DNA from 3 places in the Erwinia sp. PME.40.26/001 genome. Region 2 is predicted to be linked to each of the others. Evidence: riboswitches for the same ligand, from Rfam matches in the RefSeq annotation. Region 2 holds a riboswitch; each other region holds the start of a gene.
The links. Region 2 has a riboswitch for thiamine pyrophosphate ahead of thiM (hydroxyethylthiazole kinase). Riboswitches for the same ligand answer to the same signal wherever they lie in the genome.

Region 1: it holds a riboswitch for thiamine pyrophosphate, as region 2 does, so the genes downstream of both, ACZ3HG_RS05260 (TenA family protein) here and thiM (hydroxyethylthiazole kinase) in region 2, are expected to answer to the same signal.
Region 3: it holds a riboswitch for thiamine pyrophosphate, as region 2 does, so the genes downstream of both, ACZ3HG_RS18775 (FAD-dependent oxidoreductase) here and thiM (hydroxyethylthiazole kinase) in region 2, are expected to answer to the same signal.

The regions. Positions count from the first base shown of each region.
Region 1 covers NZ_JBVHNP010000001.1:1,069,600-1,076,075, reverse strand. Annotated here, with positions in the region: gene ACZ3HG_RS05280 (FAD-dependent oxidoreductase) at 1-873, opposite strand, end outside; gene ACZ3HG_RS05275 (ABC transporter substrate-binding protein) at 1,066-2,001, opposite strand; partial or broken gene ACZ3HG_RS05270 (ABC transporter permease) at 2,027-2,780, opposite strand; gene ACZ3HG_RS05265 (ABC transporter ATP-binding protein) at 2,777-3,523, opposite strand; gene ACZ3HG_RS05260 (TenA family protein) at 3,520-4,209, opposite strand; TPP riboswitch at 4,274-4,378, opposite strand; gene ACZ3HG_RS05255 (LLM class flavin-dependent oxidoreductase) at 4,478-5,503, shown strand; gene ACZ3HG_RS05250 (carbohydrate porin) at 5,550-6,476, opposite strand, start outside.
Region 2 covers NZ_JBVHNP010000001.1:1,360,305-1,366,780, forward strand. Annotated here, with positions in the region: gene fbaB (class I fructose-bisphosphate aldolase) at 1-879, opposite strand, end outside; gene ACZ3HG_RS06510 (hypothetical protein) at 1,085-2,500, opposite strand; gene thiD (bifunctional hydroxymethylpyrimidine kinase/phosphomethylpyrimidine kinase) at 2,828-3,628, opposite strand; gene thiM (hydroxyethylthiazole kinase) at 3,628-4,416, opposite strand; TPP riboswitch at 4,452-4,548, opposite strand; gene ACZ3HG_RS06525 (AraC family transcriptional regulator) at 4,640-5,572, opposite strand; gene ACZ3HG_RS06530 (aldo/keto reductase family oxidoreductase) at 5,697-6,476, shown strand, end outside.
Region 3 covers NZ_JBVHNP010000008.1:46,645-53,120, reverse strand. Annotated here, with positions in the region: gene ACZ3HG_RS18785 (DMT family transporter) at 1-47, shown strand, start outside; gene ACZ3HG_RS18780 (choline transporter) at 128-2,167, opposite strand; TPP riboswitch at 2,496-2,617, shown strand; gene ACZ3HG_RS18775 (FAD-dependent oxidoreductase) at 2,772-3,704, shown strand; gene thiS (sulfur carrier protein ThiS) at 3,701-3,898, shown strand; gene ACZ3HG_RS18765 (thiazole synthase) at 3,902-4,672, shown strand; gene ACZ3HG_RS18760 (HesA/MoeB/ThiF family protein) at 4,676-5,641, shown strand; gene ACZ3HG_RS18755 (VF530 family protein) at 5,884-6,168, shown strand; gene ACZ3HG_RS18750 (LysR family transcriptional regulator) at 6,223-6,476, opposite strand, start outside.

The DNA of each region.
Region 1 (6,476 bases), 290 kb from region 2:
GAGCACCCCGGGCTTCATCCACGCATCCAGCCGGTCGATACGAATATCCAGCAGTTTGACCGGCTGCCAGTCCGTCAGCTCCGTCATGCGTTCAACCGGGAACGGGGCGACGGCAGCAACCTGCTGTTTAAACGCCTCAATCCCGTTCTCCTTTATCGGTTCGTAATCCCCTTTGGTGATGGAGTAACCACACTGCCAGTAGCTGCCGCGATCGAGCATGATAAAGTTCTGCTTCGGCCCTTTATGACCGGTGTTCCATTCCGGGTCATCGTCACGCTTGTTGAGCGGGAACCACAGCACATCCCGTGGCGAACCGAACGAACGCCCGGTCAGTCCGGCCTGCTGTCGGACCCTGGAGTGCCGCCCGTCGCAGCCCACCACCAGCGCTGCGCGGATCTCGCTGCTGCCGCTGGCATGGGTGGCACGCACGCCGGCGACGCGGTCAGCGTCATGCAGCAGTTCGCTGAAGGCCGTGGCGGGATAGAACGAAAACGTCGGCAGGGCGGCGGCTTTTTCTTTCAGAAAGTTGAGGAAATCCCACTGCGGCATAAACGCCATAAAGCGGCATTTGACCGGCAGGCGGGAAAAATCCGCCAGCGTCACCTCTTCACCGCCGATCTCTGCCTCCAGGCGCGGCGCACGCTGGTGCGGTAGCTGCAGCAGTTCGTCGAGCAGGCCAAGGTGGTGCATGATTTGCAGCGTGGAGGGATGGATGGTGTCGCCACGGAAGTCGCGCAGAAAGTCGTCGTGTTTTTCAATTACCACCACCTGCACACCGGCGCGGGCCAGCAGGTAGCCGAGCATCAGTCCGGCCGGGCCGCCGCCTGCGATGCAGCAGTCGGTGGTAAGGCGTTCAGGGGGGAAGGGGGACATAGTGACTCCGGGGAGGTGGGTGTGAGATTTATGATAATAGTTATCATTATCTCTGGCGAATTTTTATCGCCGGGTAAGGTCGGGTCGTGCGAAAAAGAAGCCCGACCCGGCAATCGAAGAGTGCTGCTGCGACTGTGCCGATGATGCACACGGGATGTGATGAACGCCTTTTTTCCGGTCGCCCGCAGGGGGTTAGTGCAGTTCCACCGCGTAGTCTGCAACCGGGGTGATCTTTTTCAGCAGCTTATTGTTAAACAGGAACTGCTCGTAGTCGGTGTAGCGTTTCACGTCGAGCCATGCCGGATCGCGGGCAAACAGCGGCAGGGTTTTCTGCCAGGCGACGCGGTTCAGCTCCGTGTTCAGTTCCGGGTGCGCTTTAGCAAAGGCCAGCCAGCTCTCCTGCGGGTGTTTCTGCAGATAGTCGTTGCCTTTTTTCAGCGCTGCGAGGAATTTCTTCACCTTCGGTTCGTTCACGCTGTCGCGGTTGGCGACAATCACCAGCTCGTCATAAGCCGGTACGCCGTAATCCTCGACGTTGAGCACCACCGGATCTTTACCCTGCAACCTTAGCTCCTCCGCTTCAATATTGCGGTAACCGCCGATCACCGCATCCACCTGCCCGGCCAGCAGGGCGCTGGTCAGCTGGAAGTTAACGTTAATCATCTTTATCTCTTTCAGGCTGAGTTTCTGATGCTTCATCATGGTGCTCAGCGTCACCTGTTCAATGCCGCTGACCGAATAACCGACGGTCTTGCCTTTCAGCCCTGACGGGGAGGTAATACGCTTATCCAGGGTGATGACGGTATTCAGCGGTGTGTTAATCAGCGTTCCCACGCGGACCAGCGGCAGGCCATCATCGGCGAAAAAATGCAGCTGGGGCTGATAGGTGATGGCAAGGTCCGCCTGTCTGGCCGCCACCAGACGCGGCGGCAGCGACGGGTCGGAAGGCGGGATAATCGTCACGTCCAGTCCCTCGGCCTTAAAGGCACCGATCTGCTCTGCCACCATAATCGGCGCATGATCCGGATTAATGTACCAGTCAAGTACCAGCGTCAGTTTCTCGCCAGCCATCGCCCCACTGCTGCAGGCTCCGCTTAACAGCAGTCCGGCGCAGATGTTCTTGATCATTTTATCTTCCTTCCAGAGGTTATCATCATGATTCAGGTGCCCAGTTAATCAGGCGGTGGAGCAGGGTGTCGACGGCCATCCAGAGTAAGACGGTCATCAGCACCAGAATAAACAATGCGGCAAAACACTGATCCGTCTGCATGCGTGCGTTGGCGTTCAGCATAACGAAGCCCAGCCCTCCGGCGGACCCGACCCATTCCCCGATAATCGCGCCAATCGGTGCCACGGCGGCGGCCATCCGCAGGCCGGAACCGAAAGCCGGTAACGCCGCCATCAGACGGACGTGGCGCAGCTGGGCCCAGCCAGAGGCCCCCATGGTGCGCGCCAGATCCAGGTAGTCCTGATTGACCCGCCTGAGCCCGTCAAACAGGGCCGACGTTACCGGGAAAAAAATCACCAGCACCGCCATCGCCACTTTGGCACTGAGGCCAAAGCCAAACCACAGAACCAGCAGCGGGGCCAGTGCAAATACCGGAATGGCCTGGCTGGTCAGCACCAGCGGCATCAGCCAGCGCTGCAGACGGGGGGGAGACGATCATCAGGATGGCCAGCAGCGACCCCAGCAACACGCCCAGCACCAGCCCGGCCAGCACTTCCGATGCGGTGATCAGGCTGTGATAAGCGAGAAAGGCGCGCCACTCCCACAGCGCACTGGCCACCGCGACCGGTGAGGGCAGCAAAAAGGCCGGGATCGTGCTCAGGGTGGCCAGCCACCACAGCAGGATCAGTCCGCTAAAAATTATCAGCCCGCGAGCGTGACCTGCCAGGCTGGCCCTCATCCTGCCGCCCTCAGCAGCTGTTGCAACAGCTGCCCCTGGCTTTTCAGCAGGTCGGCATCATCCGGCGCACGCGGCGGCAGGCCGCCAATGGTGTGACTGTCGTCGATGCCCGCAGGGTGCCCGGAGAGCACCAGCAGATGGTGGCTCAGACGGCAGGCTTCCATCGGGTCGTGGGTGATCAGCAGTACGGTGCGGTCCGCCAGCACCTCAGCGGCCAGCGTCTGGATCTTCGCCCGCGTCAGCGTGTCGAGCGCAGAGAAGGGTTCGTCCATCAGCACAACGGGGCGGTTCTCATACAGGGTGCGGGCGATGGCCGCACGCTGGCGCATGCCGCCGGAGAGGGCGGCGGGATGAAGGCCGGCATAGTCGTGCAGCCCGACGCGCGCCAGCAGGTGGTCAGCCCGGGCACTGTCAACGGGCTCCCTGCGCAGCCGCGCGCCGAGGGTGACGTTGTCGCGGATCGACAGCCACGGATAAAGCAGATCTTTCTGACCCATCCAGGCGATGCGCCCGGCCAGCGGCAGGCCGTCGCTGCCGCAGACCGAACCGGCATCGGGCGGGAGCAGCCCGGCAATGATCTTCAGCAGGCTGGTTTTGCCGCAGCCGCTGGCCCCCAGCAGCGCAACAAAACGCCCGGCGGGAATATCCACGCTGAGATCGCTGAAGAGCGGGCGCGGGCCGAAGCGCAGCGTCAGATGGCGAACCGCGATGCCCGGCGGTGGCGAAGCGGAATGGGCGGTCACGGGGTCGGTACCGCGTTGAGTCCCATCTGCCAGAAAGCCGACTCCAGGCGGGTAGCGGTGGTAAAAATCTCGGACAGGGCAGGGAAGCGGCTGCCGGCTCCCCGCTGCTGGCCGACCGTTTCCAGCAGTGCAAGGGCGGCACGTACCCCGGTCAGGTAGTCCGGGTCCGCATAGTTGCGGATCCAGGAAGCGTAAGGGCTGCCTGCCAGCACCGTGCGGGGGGAGGCCAGCAGGCCCAGGCCGATTTCGGCATACCCTGCCACACAGGGGAGCAGGGCGGCCAGCAGATCCAGCGCATCCCCTGAGTGACCGATATCCAGCACGTAGCGGGTGTAGTTCATGGTTTCTGCCGCCTCCGGTTCAGCGGCCATCTGTGCCTCGTTCAGCCCCCAGCTCTCGCAGTAGCGGACGTGCAGCGGCAGTTCGCTGACAATGGCATTGAGCGAGGCGGTAGCGGCACGCATCTCCGGCAGCGTGCGCAGCTTGCTGACCAGCAGCGCCCAGGCACGGGCAAAGTGGATCAGAAACAGGTAATCCTGGGTCAGATAGCGGCGAAAGGCGGTTTCGGGCAGCGTGCCCGTTGAGAGCTGCTGAATAAACGGATGCGCCACATAGTCCTGCCAGTCGTTGCCCGCCTGCTGGCGTAAACGTCCGTACAGGCCGTGGCTGAAATCGACAGGCTCAATGGTGTTCGACACAGAATCCCCTCATTTAAGTGGCGATCCAGGTGCGCGGAGGTGTGATCAGGCGAGAATAATGCCTACCCGTCCCTTCGCTGGCATGACCCAGATCAGGTTCAAAGGGTTCGGCTTATTACGCCATCTCAGCCCATACAGGACACCCCTCGGAGTGAATTGTTATACGATAATTCATTTTGGATAGCAATCCTTGCCAGCTGGCGAGATAGCGCGTACTTATACTGAATTGATTCGTTTTATCCTGTTGAGAAACCCTATGAAAAGTATTGGATTCCTGTCATTCGGTCACTGGACACCGTCCCCGCAGTCCGGCACCCGTTCAGCCGCTGACGCCCTGCTACAGTCTATCGACCTGGCCGTGGCGGCGGAAGAGCTCGGCGCAGACGGCGCGTATTTTCGCGTCCACCACTTCGCCCGTCAGTTAAGTTCACCCTTCCCGCTGATGGCCGCCGTCGGGGCGAAAACCCGGCGCATTGAGATTGGCACCGGGGTGATCGATATGCGTTACGAGAACCCGATGTATATGGCGGAAGATGCCGGTTCCGCTGACCTGATTTCAGGGGGGCGTCTGCAGCTGGGCATCAGCCGGGGTTCCCCTGAACAGGTGATCGACGGCTGGCGCTATTTTGGCTATCAGCCTGCGGAAGGGGAAAACGAGTCGGATATGGCGCGTCATCACACCGAAGTGCTGCTGGATGTGCTGCGCGGCGAAGGCTTTGCCAAACCGAACCCGCAGCCGATGTTTCCTAACCCGCCGGGCATGCTGCGCGTGGAGCCGTTCTCTGAAGGGCTGCGCGACCGCATCTGGTGGGGGGCGGGCTCCAATGCCACGGCGGTGTGGGCGGCCAGGCTGGGGATGAATCTGCAAAGCTCGACGCTGAAGGATGATGAAACCGGCGAACCTTTCCACATTCAGCAGGCGGCACAAATCCGCGCCTATCGTGAAGCGTGGAAAGCCGCGGGACACCTGCGTACGCCGCGCGTCTCGGTCAGCCGCAGTATTTTTGCGCTGGTGAACGAGAAGGATCGGGCGTACTTCGGCAACAGCGGTAAAGAAGGGGATAAGGTGGGGTATCTTGATGAGAAAACCCGGGCGATTTTTGGCCGCAGCTACGCCGCAGAACCTGACCGGCTGATTGAACAGCTGGCGCAGGACGAAGCGATTGCCGAAGCCGATACGCTGCTGCTCACCGTGCCGAATCAGCTGGGGGTGGATTACTGCGCACACACCATTGAAGCGATCCTTAAGCATGTGGCGCCAGGGCTGGGATGGCGTAACTAAGCGGGGGCTGGGGAACCGCCAGGCGTGCCTGGCGGTGACGTCAGCGTTAAAAGAGGTATTTCGCCCGCACGCGTGCGCCGTAACGTGGCTGATGATTTCCCCGATCGTCATCGGCGGCATTCAGCCATGACGCGTAACCGCCAAGATAGACCGTGAAGTTGGGCATATCGAGGATATCGGGAAGCTGCCAGGAGGTATGCAGGGTATGAATGTCGTAGCGCCCCGGCTGGAAGATAGCGCAGTCAGCGGTACACTCCTCACTGACACCGGACGCTGAGAATTCCGTGATATTATTATGGGCGTAGATATAGCCCAGTTCGACACGATGCCAGAGAGCATTAATCCCGGCGCTAAAGTCGGTTTCCTCCCGGGCATCCATATAGGCCGTATTCACGTTCACCACGGTGCCATTCTGCGGGTTGTTCTTTAACGTATTCCACGTCATGGTCAGCCCGTAGCCGGTGCGCTCCGACTGATCGCGCCAGCGGCCGTCACGGTCGGTATAGCCATAGGCGTTATTCACGATATTGCTTTCCATGGCGGCGGCGACGGACCAGATATCGGATCGCCATGCCACGACCGGGCGCACGTACATCACATTTTTCTGGTTTTCCATCGTGCGGCCGTGATAACGCTGATCCACATACAGCGCGCTGCCATCCTCAATCAGGGTGTTCACTTCAACGTACCACTTATCCCAGGTTTGGCTCAGCAGCAGGTTACCGCCGCTGTTACTGCGGCCACGCGCCTCCTTCATCATGTAGATATAGCCGTAGCCGTCGCTGTACAGATCGTTAGCGGTATTGCCCGAGTATTCGATAAAGGTGTCCTGATTGAGGGGAAACATATCCCAGGCTTCAAACCGCCCGGTCTTCACCTGCCAGTGGTCTTTCTGACCGAAAAAGAAAGCCGCATCGTCCAGATTCATTTTTCCGCGAATATCGGCCAGCGGCTGAACGTTGAATCCGGCATA
Region 2 (6,476 bases):
TGCTGCTCCGCCGGAGTTAATTAACCCCGCACGGCCCATATAACAGTTCGCCAGCTGGTAACGCACCAGGTCGATCGGATTTTCACTGGTCAGCGTGCTGTAAACCCGCGCATCGGTATGGCCAAATTTCAGCGCCTGATAGCCGCCATTATTTTCAGCCAACTTCTGCTTAACGATATCTGCGCCAATGGTCGCGGCGAGGTGGTTGGCCTGCCCGGTCAAATCCGCACTGGCATGATAGTCCACGCCCTCTTTTTTAAAGGCATCGTTACGCAGATAGGCCCACAGCACCGTGACCATCCCCAGTTCATGCGCCCGTTCAAACGCTGCCGAGATCTCTTCAATCTGCCGGCGCGACTGCTCAGAGCCAAAATAGATGGTGGCCCCGACGGCAACCGCCCCCAGATTAAAGGCCTGCTCCACGCTGGCATACAGCGTCTGGTCATACTGGGTCGGATAGCTGAGAGTTTCGTTATGGTTGAGTTTGACCATAAAAGGAATGCGATGCGCGTAGCGGCGGGATACCGATGCCAGCACACCATAGGTCGACGCGACACAGTTACAGCCTGCCTCAATGGCCAGCTCGACGATGTTTTTCGGATCAAAGTAGAGCGGATTAGCAGCAAAAGAGGCTCCGGCGGAATGCTCCACGCCCTGATCGACCGGAAGGATAGAGAGGTAACCTGTCCCGGCTAAACGTCCGGTGTTGTACAGGGTTTGCATATTGCGCAGTACGGCCGGGGGACGATTGTTATCGACCATCACCCGATCGACATAATCCGCTCCCGGCAGGTAGAGGTTGTCCGCTGGAATAGTCATGCAGCGATGTTGCAAAAGAGAATCCGCTTCTTTGCCCAATAACTGAACGATGTCCGTCATGATAACTCCTGTTAAGTGGTGTCGGGGCCATGCTGCCACGGCCCGCGGGTCAGTTTTTCTGACCTCAACAGGGTGAACCCAAAACCGGCACTAAGGCAAATTGCTGACTCCATTTTTCAGAACGATCCGCACAAAAAAGCGCGGTTGTCATGAGCGTACATCGGGGTAAGCTGTCCGTGACATCGTTGAGCTAACGTCGTGTGGTTTACAACACCAGTCCTTTCTTCTTCAGCGCTTTTACAAATTTAACCGCACCATGATAATTAAGGTGATCGCCATCACGAAAATCCGTCCGGATAAAGCTTTTATCCTCATTAAAATCATGATAGCTGAAATGATAACTTTCCATACTTTTCAGGAAAGCCCGGGTTTCAGCGATCATCGCGGGTTGAACGGATTCAACGTACTTTTCTGGAAAAGGAGGAATAACATAGTGAATGCGAATACCTTTATCTTTCGCCAGATCACGCATTTCTGCGATCAATCTTGAATTAATATTTTTACTTTCCTTGTATTTATAAAGCTTACTGTGCAAGGCCGCACGAGTTTCAGACGTGGTTTCATACAATTCACAGGCAATAGAAGATGCCTGATTAATCTGCTTTTCGAGGTTCTCACTGGTGCTGGCGAGACTGACTGCATCATCCAGTGCGTGATTAAATTCCGTCAGGCGATCGCTGGACTTCAGCACGGGTAAAAAATGAGTCAGCAGAGCTTCATCAGAATTGTGCAGATATTTGGTTACAGTATCATTATCAGGGATGATATTATTTTTATGATTATAATGACTCATGATATGTACCACACGCACGTTTTCTTTCTCACGCGTTTTATATAACTCGTAAAAAAGATCGAAATAACCACAGACCAGCACGATTGATTTGATTTTTTTACTTTCAGCATAATGTTGAATCATGGTGTGTGCTTGTCGAAGATCCAGACTATGCATTGACAGGTTAACCGCCTTGTTCAGACGGTTTGCTGGTAAAGCATAATAGCCATAAGAGTTCCCCAACACGAGCGTAGGAGGCTTCTTTGCCAGCATCATATTATGTTTATGCTGCAGAAAAGCGATGAAGGGATCCTGCTCAACAGAGAAAGGTAATGCCTTTAATACCATCACCTGCTGAAAATCAGCCATCAACATTATTCCCTGGGTTTCAGGGAGACTCTTTACCGCATCAGCCCCATGGTCATAAATGATTACCGGATGACAGCTTTCTTGTAACGGGGGCAGGAAGGCCTCGGTATCAATTTCCCCTCCGACAGGCACGTTGATATAAAAAAGGTTGCCGACCTTTTCTTTATCAAGAATGTCAAAAAAGAAAGCAGCATGACGTTCATCACCGAAAAAGAAAATATCCATCTTCTTATTGAGTAATAGCTTTTGCCAGAAACAGAAGTTACTTTTTTCAATCGCCTGCAAAGAAGCTATTGTGAAGTCACTCTCAATCGAATGAGAAATGGCGTTAATCATGTCAATCGTTTCGCTACTTTCATCCAGAAATATATTATTCTCTGATAAAAGAAGGGCCAGTTGATTAATTTTCTCACGAGGTTCGATCATCAGTTGCTGTGAGATCGCTTTAAACTGGCTAAGGAACACGGATTCAGGATGCAAAGCACACCTCTGCGGTAAGAACTGATTATGCGTTTGCCAAATCTATCACAATGCTCGCGGCTGAATGGCGAATGTAAAGGGCTTTTCTCCCCCTTCCTCTGGCGATGGTATTAGTAGCCGAAGAGGAAGCAAGCCCCCCTGATGAATTATCAGTTTTTTTATCGGTAACGTCTGAGCAAACCAGACCGGCCAAAGAGGCCTCGCGCAGGCCTGGTCATCACGGCCCTCACACCCGCTGTGGACTGCATACTGCACTGCCTTCGCCAACCGATGAAGGGGAAAGATCTGTTTTCAACAAATCTTCCCCTGGAACCCGGGTTTTACCGCTTACCACCACTGATGAAAATGGTGTACCGGCCCCTGCCCGTGCCCCACTTCCAGCGAGTCCGCCTGCTCCAGTGCGCCCTGCAGCCAGTGCCGGGCCGCCTGAACGGTCGTGGGCCAGTCATCATGGCGCGGGCGCAGCGCGGCCAGCGCTGCCGAGAGTGAACAGCCGGTGCCATGCGTGTTACGGGTGTTCACCCGTGGCGCAGTAAAGCGCTGTTCTCCCTCACGGGTGAACAGCCAGTCCGGGCTTTCCGACTCGCTGAGATGACCGCCTTTCATCAGCACGGCCTGGCAGCCGAGGGCCAGCAGCGCCCGTCCCTGCTCGCGCATCTCCTCCTCATTGCGCGCCTGCGCGCATTCCAGCATTGCGGCGGCCTCCGGCAGGTTAGGCGTAATCAGCGAGACCTGCGGCAGTAGCCGATCCCGTAGCGTACTCACCGCCTCGGGCGACAGCAGCGGATCGCCGCTTTTGGCCAGCATCACCGTATCCAGCACCACCCAGGGAACGCGGGTCTGTTTCAACCGCCCGGACACCACCTCGACGATGGCGCTTTCTGACAGCATGCCAATTTTAATCGTGTCGATGCGCACGTCCGACAAAACGGAATCCAGCTGCGCGGCAACAAACGCCGGCTCAACGCGGCAGATCGACTGCACGCCGGTGGTGTTCTGCGCCACCAGCGCGGTGATCACGCTGGTGCCATACGCACCCAGCGCGGAGAATGCTTTCAGGTCAGCCTGGATCCCTGCCCCACCGCTGGGGTCAGTACCGGCAATTGTCAGCGCGTTAATCCTTTTCATCACTGCACCTCCGGGTTCAGCCGGTACAGGGCATCAAGAAAGGCCGGAATGAAACTGCCTGGCCCGTCCACCGCTGCGGCCGCACGCTCACCGGCCAGCGACACCACGCGGCAGGCGCTGGCCACATGTGTGAGGCGGTCGCCCGGCAGTGCGGCAAAGCCGGCCACGACCGCCGACAGCGCACAGCCGGTCCCTACCACCCGCGTCATCAGCGGGTCGCCGCCGCCCACGCTCAGGGTACGGAGGCCATCGGTAATAAAATCGGTTTCACCGGTGACGGCCACAATCGCGCCTGTCTCCTGCGCCAGCGAAACAGCCGCCTGCAGCGCCGCCGTGGAGGCATGCCGGCTGTCGACGCCCCGGCCGCTGACGCTCTGCCTGGCCAGCGCCATGATTTCGGAAGCGTTCCCCCGGACAGCGGCCGGTTTCAGTCCCAGCGTTTGCTGGCAGAAGGCCGTGCGGAAGTCCAGTGCGCCAACGGCTACCGGATCTAACGTCCAGGGACGCCCGGCCTGCCTGGCGGCATTAATGGCCGCCAGCATCGCTTCGCTGCGGCTGCGGGTCAGCGTACCGACATTCACCAGCAGGGCATCGGCAACAGGGCTGAACTGTGCCGCCTCCTGCGGATCGATCACCATTGCCGGGGAAGCCCCCAGCGCCAGCAGCACATTAGCCGTAAAGGCCTGTACCACATCATTGGTCATACAGTGGGTCAGAGGGGAATGCTGACGATACAGCCGCAGGGAATGCGCCATATCGGTGTGGCTGAGGTCTTGAGGTTGGATCATTCTTCGCTCCCAACCGGCGATCAAGAAGGCGATGCCGGTCGGGCATCTGACTTCCCTACGCTGGCATTATCCAGATCAGGTTATACGGGTATTTCTCAGCCTTCACAAAGAAGGGCACCCCGAGTCAGTGATGATTTTTTACAGTCGGTGCCAGCATAAGGAAGTGGCAGAGTATTGGCAAGCCCCGGGCCGTGCTGCCCTGCCGTCGGTCATCAGGGTATCTTCAGCGCGATCTGCCCCCCGGCGGGGAATGACGCCGCACATAGTCACGCGGCGAACAGCCCATCGTGCGTTTAAAGGCGGTACTGAAGGCGCTTTCAGACTCATAGCCCAGCGAGGGAGCAAGCGCAGAAATGGGCAGGTCGGTATTCAGCAGTTTGTCCCCGGCCAGCAGCATGCGCCAGCGGGTCAGGTAGTCCATCGTTGAGGACCCGACCTTTGTTTTAAACTTCAGCGCAAAGGCCGAGCGGGACATACCGGCACGCTGTGCCAGCGTTTGTAGCGTCCAGCGATAAGCCGGATCGGCGTGCATGGCCTGCAGCGCCGCACCCACCTGGTGATCGGCCAGGGCATACAGCCAGCCCACCGCGTGCCCTTTACCGCCCGACTCCATATGCTGCCGCAGCGCCTGTATCAGTATCATATGTGCCAGATGTTCAGCGATCAGGGCATGTCCCGGACGCTGTTCATCCAGCTCGGCCATCATCTGCGCAACCAGCCAGCGCAGGGTCGCCTGGTCATTTTCCGCCCGCAGATGGATCACCGCTGGCAGCATGGTCAGCAGAATCGTGGCGTGGGGGTCGTCCAGGAAGAAGCGGCTGCCGGTCATCAGGCAGTCTCCCCCGCCGTTGTGACGGATCACCCCGCCGGCGCGCGGGGCGGCAAACACCACCGCCCAGTCTGTCGCCGGGTGTGACAGGTCGCTGGCCATAACAAAGGGACGTCCGGTAGGAAGCAGGAAGCAGTCCCCCGCCGACAATCGTACCGGGTCGGGTCCCCCTTCGACAGACAGCCAGCAGCCGCCCGACACCATTGAATAACATTTGATGCCTGCGTTAGGCGGAAAACGCACCGCCCAGTCTCCGCCCACGTCGAGGACGCCGGAAACATACCGTTGTGGCTTGAGCAACGCGAGAATATCAGAAAGAGGATCCATGATTAATTTTGGACGATTAAAAAGATAATACGGACTTTATAGCATGGATAGGACGTGATGCGCGGGCTTAAGATTAAACCTCGCTGTTCCTTGTGTTATCCCACCTCTCCTTCAGGAAATGACTATGCACAACATCCGTACATCCGGCCTCTTCTCTCTGGGTTCGCGTCAGGTAAAACGACTGGGCTATGGCGCAATGCAGCTGGCAGGCCCCGGCGTTTTTGGCCCGCCCAACGATCCTGACCGCGCGCTGGCGGTTCTCAGGGCAGCAGTGGCGGCCGGCGTCAATCATATTGATACCAGTGATTTTTACGGCCCACATATCACCAACAAACTGATCCGCGAGGCACTCGCGCCCTATCCTGATGACCTCACGCTGGTGACCAAAATTGGGGCGCTGAGAGATAAAAAAGGCGGATGGATCCCGGCCATGTCCCCCGGGGAGCTGGTCAATGCCGTCCATGACAACCTGCGAAACCTGGGGCTGGCGCAGCTGGATGTGGTCAATCTCAGGATCATGTTTAATACCGCCCGCCCGCAGGAAGGTTCCATTGAAGAACCGCTGACGGCGCTGGCCGCCCTACAGCAACAGGGGCTGATCAAGCATATTGGTCTGAGCAACGTCACCCCGGCGCAAATTGCCGAAGGCCGCGCAATCTGCGAGATCGTCTGCGTTCAGAATCATTACAACCTGGCACACCGCACCGATGATGCGCTGATTGATGCGCTGGCCCGGGAAGGGATTGCCTATGTGCCTTTCTTCCCGCTTAACGGTTTTAATCCGCTTCAGTCTGCTACGCTGACCCGCGTTGCCGAACAGCTCAACGCCACACCCCTGCAGGTCGCCCTGGCCTGGCTTCTTCACCGTTCACCTAACATCCTGCTGATCCCGGGAACATCATCC
Region 3 (6,476 bases), on a different contig from region 2:
CGGCGGCGATTATTCTCTGTGTTGCCGGCGCGAAGCATTTCGCCTGAGCGCCATTCCACAATAATAAGGAGAACGACGCGGTTTTCTGAGCAAAAAAAACCAGACCGGAGTCTGGTTTTTTAAGGGTTTATGCTTCAGGGAAGGGCATCGAATTACCCGGTGCTTCCCGGTGAATATGCAGGAAGGTCAGGTGACGCTCATACTGGTCGAGAATGTCATTGATGATCTGCTCTTTGGTGTAGTCCATCAAATCGTTCCCCTGCGTACCCTCCAGCAGGAAGGTTTCCAGACGGAAGTAATCCGATTTGCCGCTGCGCGCCCGGTAGGTAAAGGCGGGTACCGAGTAACGCTGCGGCCAGATCTGATAGAGGAAGCTCTGCTCATCCGCCATATCAACCAGCAGTTCCAGATGGTTCAGACGCTCATCCTCCACCGCAGGCAGCTCATTCACCTGCACTTTGGCACCACGACGTTCCAGCTCACGCCCGACTTCTTCCATTGCCGGACGACAGACGTTATCCAGCATTTTTCGGGTGTGGGTCGTTCCCGGATAGTTCATCACGCGTGAAATGCGCTGTTTCCAGTTCAGGCGATCGTCACGCGATACCGCTACCGGTGGCGTGTTCACCGTGGCACTGGCCCGGCGGTGATCTTCAACCCGCAGTGATTTATACAGACCGGCCATCACAAAGAAAATCACAAAGCTGAACGGCAGCCCCATGATCACCGTGGTCTTCTGCAGCGCCGTCACGCCGTTAACCATCAGCATTCCCAGCGTCAGGACGCCAATGGTGACCGACCAGAAGATACGCAGCCAGTTTGGCGCATCATTGTTGATGTCCGCCAGACGCGAGGTAAAGTTGCCCAGCACCAGTGAACCGGAGTCCGCGGAGGTAACATAGAACAGCAGGCCGGTGATGGTGGCCACCGAGGCGCTGAAAGTAAAGCCAGGATACTGCGCCAGCAGACTGTAGAAGCCGCGCTCCGGGTGCGCCATGGTCTCTTCAGCGAAGGCCATATTGCCGTGAATAATCTCGTATAGGGCGCTGTTACCAAAGATCGACAGCCACAGCAGGGTAAAGATAAATGGAATGGTCAGCGTCCCTACCACAAACTGGCGGATAGTACGGCCGCGGGAAATACGCGCCAGGAACAGGCCAACAAACGGTGACCAGGCGACCCACCAGGCCCAGAAGAACAGCGTCCAGTTGTTCATCCATTCCGTTGGACGATCGAAGGCGAAACTGTTCAGCGTCATGCCCATAAAGCGGTTGATGTAATCCCCGACGTTGAGCACCAGCGCATTCAGCAGGAAGCTGGTATCACCGACGAACAGCACAAACAGGATCAGACCAAAGGCCAGCAGCACGTTGAGCTCTGACAGGAAGCGAATGCCCTTATTCACGCCAGAGGTGACCGAGATAGTGGCCATGATGACCGACAGCACGATCAGCCCGGCCTGCGCCGTCAGTCCTTCCGGCACATCAAACAGCACCTTCAGGCCATAGTTCAGCTGCACAACGCCGATGCCCAATGTGGTGGCAATACCAAAAATCGTCCCGAGCACGGCGGCGATGTCCACGGTATGACCGATTGGCCCGTTAATACGTTTACCGAAAATAGGGTACAGGGCCGAACGAATGGTCAGAGGCAGGCCGTAGCGATAGCTGAAGTAACCCAGGGCGATGCCCATCAGGGCATACATGGACCAGCCGGTCAGACCGTAGTGGAACAGCGTCCAGACCATCGCCTGACGCGCGGCTTCCATCGTCTGTCCCTGGCCCTCTGGCGGCATCATATACTGCGTGACCGGCTCGGCGACGGAGAAGAACATCAGATCGATACCGATACCGGCGGCAAACAGCATGGCTGCCCAGCTCATCAGGCTGAACTCGGGCTTGGACTGCTCAGGACCGAGCTTAATGGAACCAAAGCGGGAACAGGCCATAAAGATAACGAACACGATGTACAGCGTGGCGGCCAGCAGGTAATACCAGCCGAAGGTGTTGGATACCCAGTCGAGGGTACGATTAATCCAGCGATCGGAAAAATCAGTGAACAGAATAGTCGTCATGGAGAACAGCAGGATCAATACTGCTGAGGTGTAGAAAACCACGGGGTTGATACGATCTTTTTGAGGCTTTCCTGGTATTTCAGTCGTCGGCATAATGTCTCCGCAAAAAATGATCAGGGAAAGAACCTGAAGTCCGCTCTGCGAAGCGCGCATTAGCGCATACTGGGTAAAATCCGCCGTATATCCGCTAATTACACTGGGAGAACCATCAGGATGAATATTAGTGTAATTTATTGATTAATCGTTATAACTCTTGACTCAAATCGCCTCCGGAAAGTAAATTTTGTGTAAACAGAAGCACGAATGATAGTTTTTATTGATTGAGCATTCAATTAAAAAAATTTCAGCGTCTCAAATTGCCGTCTTTTTCCCCATTAAAACCGCATATCGCTTGACGATTCCCACCCGGTAAAATAAAACTATTTCCTGTCAGGGGAGTCTCGCCAGAGAGACTGAGAGGCTAATGAGCGATTTATCGCGGCGTAGCGACCCTTAGAACCTGACCCAGTTGATACTGGCGTAGGAAGACGCGTACCCTGATGACGGGCCAGCCGGCCACCCAGCGTACCCGCGCGAAGGCCTGTGTTTATTCCGCCTCAGCCTTTTTCCTTATCCTTATCACGGGTCTCATCTAGTTTTGAGAGGCTAACGTGACGCTATTGGTAACCCCCCTTCTCCCTGTCAGGATCCTTACCTCATGAGCCGCTGGTCTGTGATCGGTGACGGCGTTGCCGGGCTGTGCATCGCCACGATGCTGGCAGAGCACGGCCAGGCCGTGGAGGTGATCACTTCACCGCGGCATGATGCGGCATCCCACTGGGCAGGCGGAATGCTGGCCCCCTGGTGCGAAGGCGAAAGCGCCCCGGCGGAGGTTGTTGAGCTGGGCCAGCGGTCTGCCCCGTGGTGGTCTGCACGTGTCAAAGGCGTGGAGCATCAGGGCACCCTGGTAGTCGCCCCCCCGCGCGACGCGCCTGAACTCACCCGTTTTTCGCGCATGACGCACGCCCATCAGTGGGTGGAACCGGTCACGCTGGAACCCGCCCTGGAAGGGCGCTTTGCCCGCGGGCTGTTCTTTGCCGGCGAGGCCCATCTCGACCCGCGCAGCGCGCTGCAGCAGCTGCGGGCCAGCCTGCTTCAACACGGCGTTGACTTCCATCAGGACAAGCCCGGCGGCACGGTTATTGACTGCCGGGGGATCCACGCTGCCCACGAACAGCCGGGACTGCGCGCCGTTCGCGGCGAAATGCTGATCCTGCACAGCGATGAGGTGCAATTCTCCCGGCCCATCCGCTTACTCCATCCCCGCTTTCCCTGTTACCTCGTACCGCGCACGGGGGGGCGCTTTATGCTGGGGGCGACCATGGTGGAAAGCCACGATGACAGCCCGATCAGCGCCCGCGCCATGATGGAGCTGCTAAGTGCCGCTTACGCCATCCACCCGGCACTGGCCGAAGCCAGAGTGCTGGAAAGCGGCACCGGGCTGCGTCCGGCCTACGCTGATAATGTCCCTGCCATTCATCGCCATAACGGCGTCTGGTCCGTTAACGGCATGTACCGGCACGGCTTTCTTCTCGCGCCAGTGATGGCGGAAAACCTGATGCAGCAACTGATACAGGAAAACCTGATATGAAAATTCAGCTTAACGGCCAGCCGGTCGATACTGCCGCCCGCACCCTGGCGGAATTGCTGCGCGAACAGCAGATTGACGCAGGCTGTGTCGCCAGCGCGTTAAATGGACAGTTCGTGCCCCGCGCCCGCTATGAAACGCAGCCGATCACATCAGGCTGTGAACTCGAAGTCCTGTCACCCATGCAGGGGGGATAAACGATGTTTTATGATTTTGTACCCCAGTCACGTTTTCTGCTCGGTACCGCCGGGTACCCCTCTCCGGCGATCCTGCAGCAGGCGCTTGCGGCCTCCGGCAGTGAAATTATCACCGTCAGTCTGCGCCGTGAAGGCAGCCACGGTACAGCCTTTCGCGAGCTGCTGACCGGGCTGAATAAGCGGGTTCTGCCGAACACGGCGGGCTGTCACAGCGTGAAGGAGGCCGTCACCACTGCCCATATGGCGCGTGAGCTGTTTGATACGCGGTGGATCAAGCTGGAGGTGATCGGTCATGCCGATACGCTGCAACCCGACCCGTTCGCCCTGGTGGAGGCAGCGCGTATCCTCTGCGCCGACGGATTTCAGGTGTTTCCCTACACCACAGAAGACCTGATTCTGGGTGAAAAACTGATCGAAGCAGGCTGTGAACTGCTGATGCCGTGGGGCGCGCCAATCGGGTCGGGGCAGGGGCTGCGTAACAGAGAAGGGCTGCGCTCAATGCGCGCCTGGTTTAACGATATTCCGTTGATTATCGACGCCGGGATTGGTGCACCCAGCCAGGCAGCTGAAGCTATGGAGATGGGGTTCGACGGTATTTTGCTGAATACCGCCGTTGCCAAAGCGCAGGATCCGGTTCGGATGGCAGGGGCCTTTGCTGCTGCCATACAGGCCGGATGGGATGCCCGGCAGGCCGGTCTGGTCGAACGTCGCGATATGGCCAGCGCCTCGACGCCGATTTTTGGTATGGCGCAGTTTCACTCACGGGAGCTGTAGCCGATGAGCCGCTATCAACGACAGTCAATGTTGCCGGAAATTGGCGACGAAGGGCAGCAGGCCCTGCACCATGCGCGGGTGCTGGTGGTGGGCGCGGGCGGACTGAGTGCCACGCTGCTTCCGCTGCTGGCCGGGGCCGGTGTCGGTTACCTGCGGATTTATGATGGCGATCGGGTGGAGGAACACAACCTTCACCGCCAGACGCTCTTCGGGATGGGGGATATTGGCAATCTGAAAACAGCGTGCGCACAGCAGGCCCTATACAGGCGTAACCCCGAGTGTGTCGTGGATGTACGGCCACTGGCTCTGAGTGCAAGCCGGGTCGCCGAGGCGCTGGAAGGCATCGATCTGGCTATTGATGCCGCCGATAATTTCGCCGTCACTTATCTGCTCTCCGACGCCTGCCTGCCGCGTCGCATTCCGCTGGTCAGCGCATCTGTGCTGGGGCGGCAGGGCTATGTAGGGGGCTTCTGCGGCGGAGCACCCGGCTACCGTGCACTTTTCCCGCAGTTGCCAGGCAGCGCAGCGAACTGCAATACCGCCGGGGTGATGGGGCCGGCAGTGGCGACGCTGGGCGCACTTCAGGCTCAGATGGCACTCAGTATTCTGCTCGGATTTTCACCCTCACCGCTTGGCTGCCTGATTAACTGTGATTTCAGTACGTGGCATTTCCGGCAGTTTCGCTTTGACGGCGCAGATGAGCCGGACAGACCCGGCGTCCCCTTTATTGACAGGCCGTTGCTGACCAGCAGCGATTGTATTGTTGAACTGCGCAGCGAAGAGGAAGCCCCTCGCAGTATCAGCGATCGCGCTGTCCGCGTTCTGCCAGAGCAGATCGACCACTGGCAACCGCCAGCTGGCCGCCGGATTGTGCTGGTCTGCGCCAGCGGGCTCCGTGCAGCCAGCGCCGCCGCGCGCCTGGAACAGCGTGGCTTCAGGCACCTGGCGATCCTCGCGGCAAACCGTTAATAAAATGAGAGAAGGGATGTCTGAAATGAGCCGATAAACGCCCTTTTTCTATCGCTGGTGACCGCAGGAGATCCAATGCTGGGTGAAAATCTGCTCGCCAGCCGTGACATCATGCTGGAGGCGAGTAAACACAGCCTGATTTTTATAGCGCGGCAGGGCTGATATTGCGCAGGGTTTATTTGCATCTGCTCCTCCTGCTCAGTATCGTGTGCGCAATTTCCCCAGACTCGCCGGACTTAACCATGACCTCTCACGCTGCGAAAGATCCTTTGCATGGCCTGACCCTCGAAGCCCTGTTAATCAAACTGGAGGCGCGTTACGGCTGGGCAGAGCTGGCGAAACGCGTCAATATTAACTGTTTCAAGAGCGACCCCAGTATTAAATCGAGCCTGAAATTTCTGCGCCGCACCCCGTGGGCACGAAAAGAGGTCGAAGATCTCTATATCGCCTCGCTGGAGGAAGACGCTCGGGAGCAGGCAGCGCCGCCGGCCGATGACCCCTGGGCCAGCTGGCAGGGGAAAAAGTAACGCATCCTCTGCAGTCTTGCCTGGCGGCTGGCCAGCGCAGGGCACTCTGCTTTCTCAGGGCTGTTCTATCCTCCCCTGGCGGTGGGCAGGAAAATCATCCTCCCTCCCCATAAACGCCGCAGCAGCGGGTGAAAGCTGGCGATGCGCCAGCACCAGATCAAAGCGGGCATCCGCGTCCGGGAGAGGGTAGTAACGGATCCTGTCTGCCAGAAAATGGCTCATGCTCTGTGGAGCAAGGGTCACACCCGCACCAACCGCCACCAGGGAAAGCACGGCGTGCATGCCGAAGGCCTCCTGCGCCACGTCAG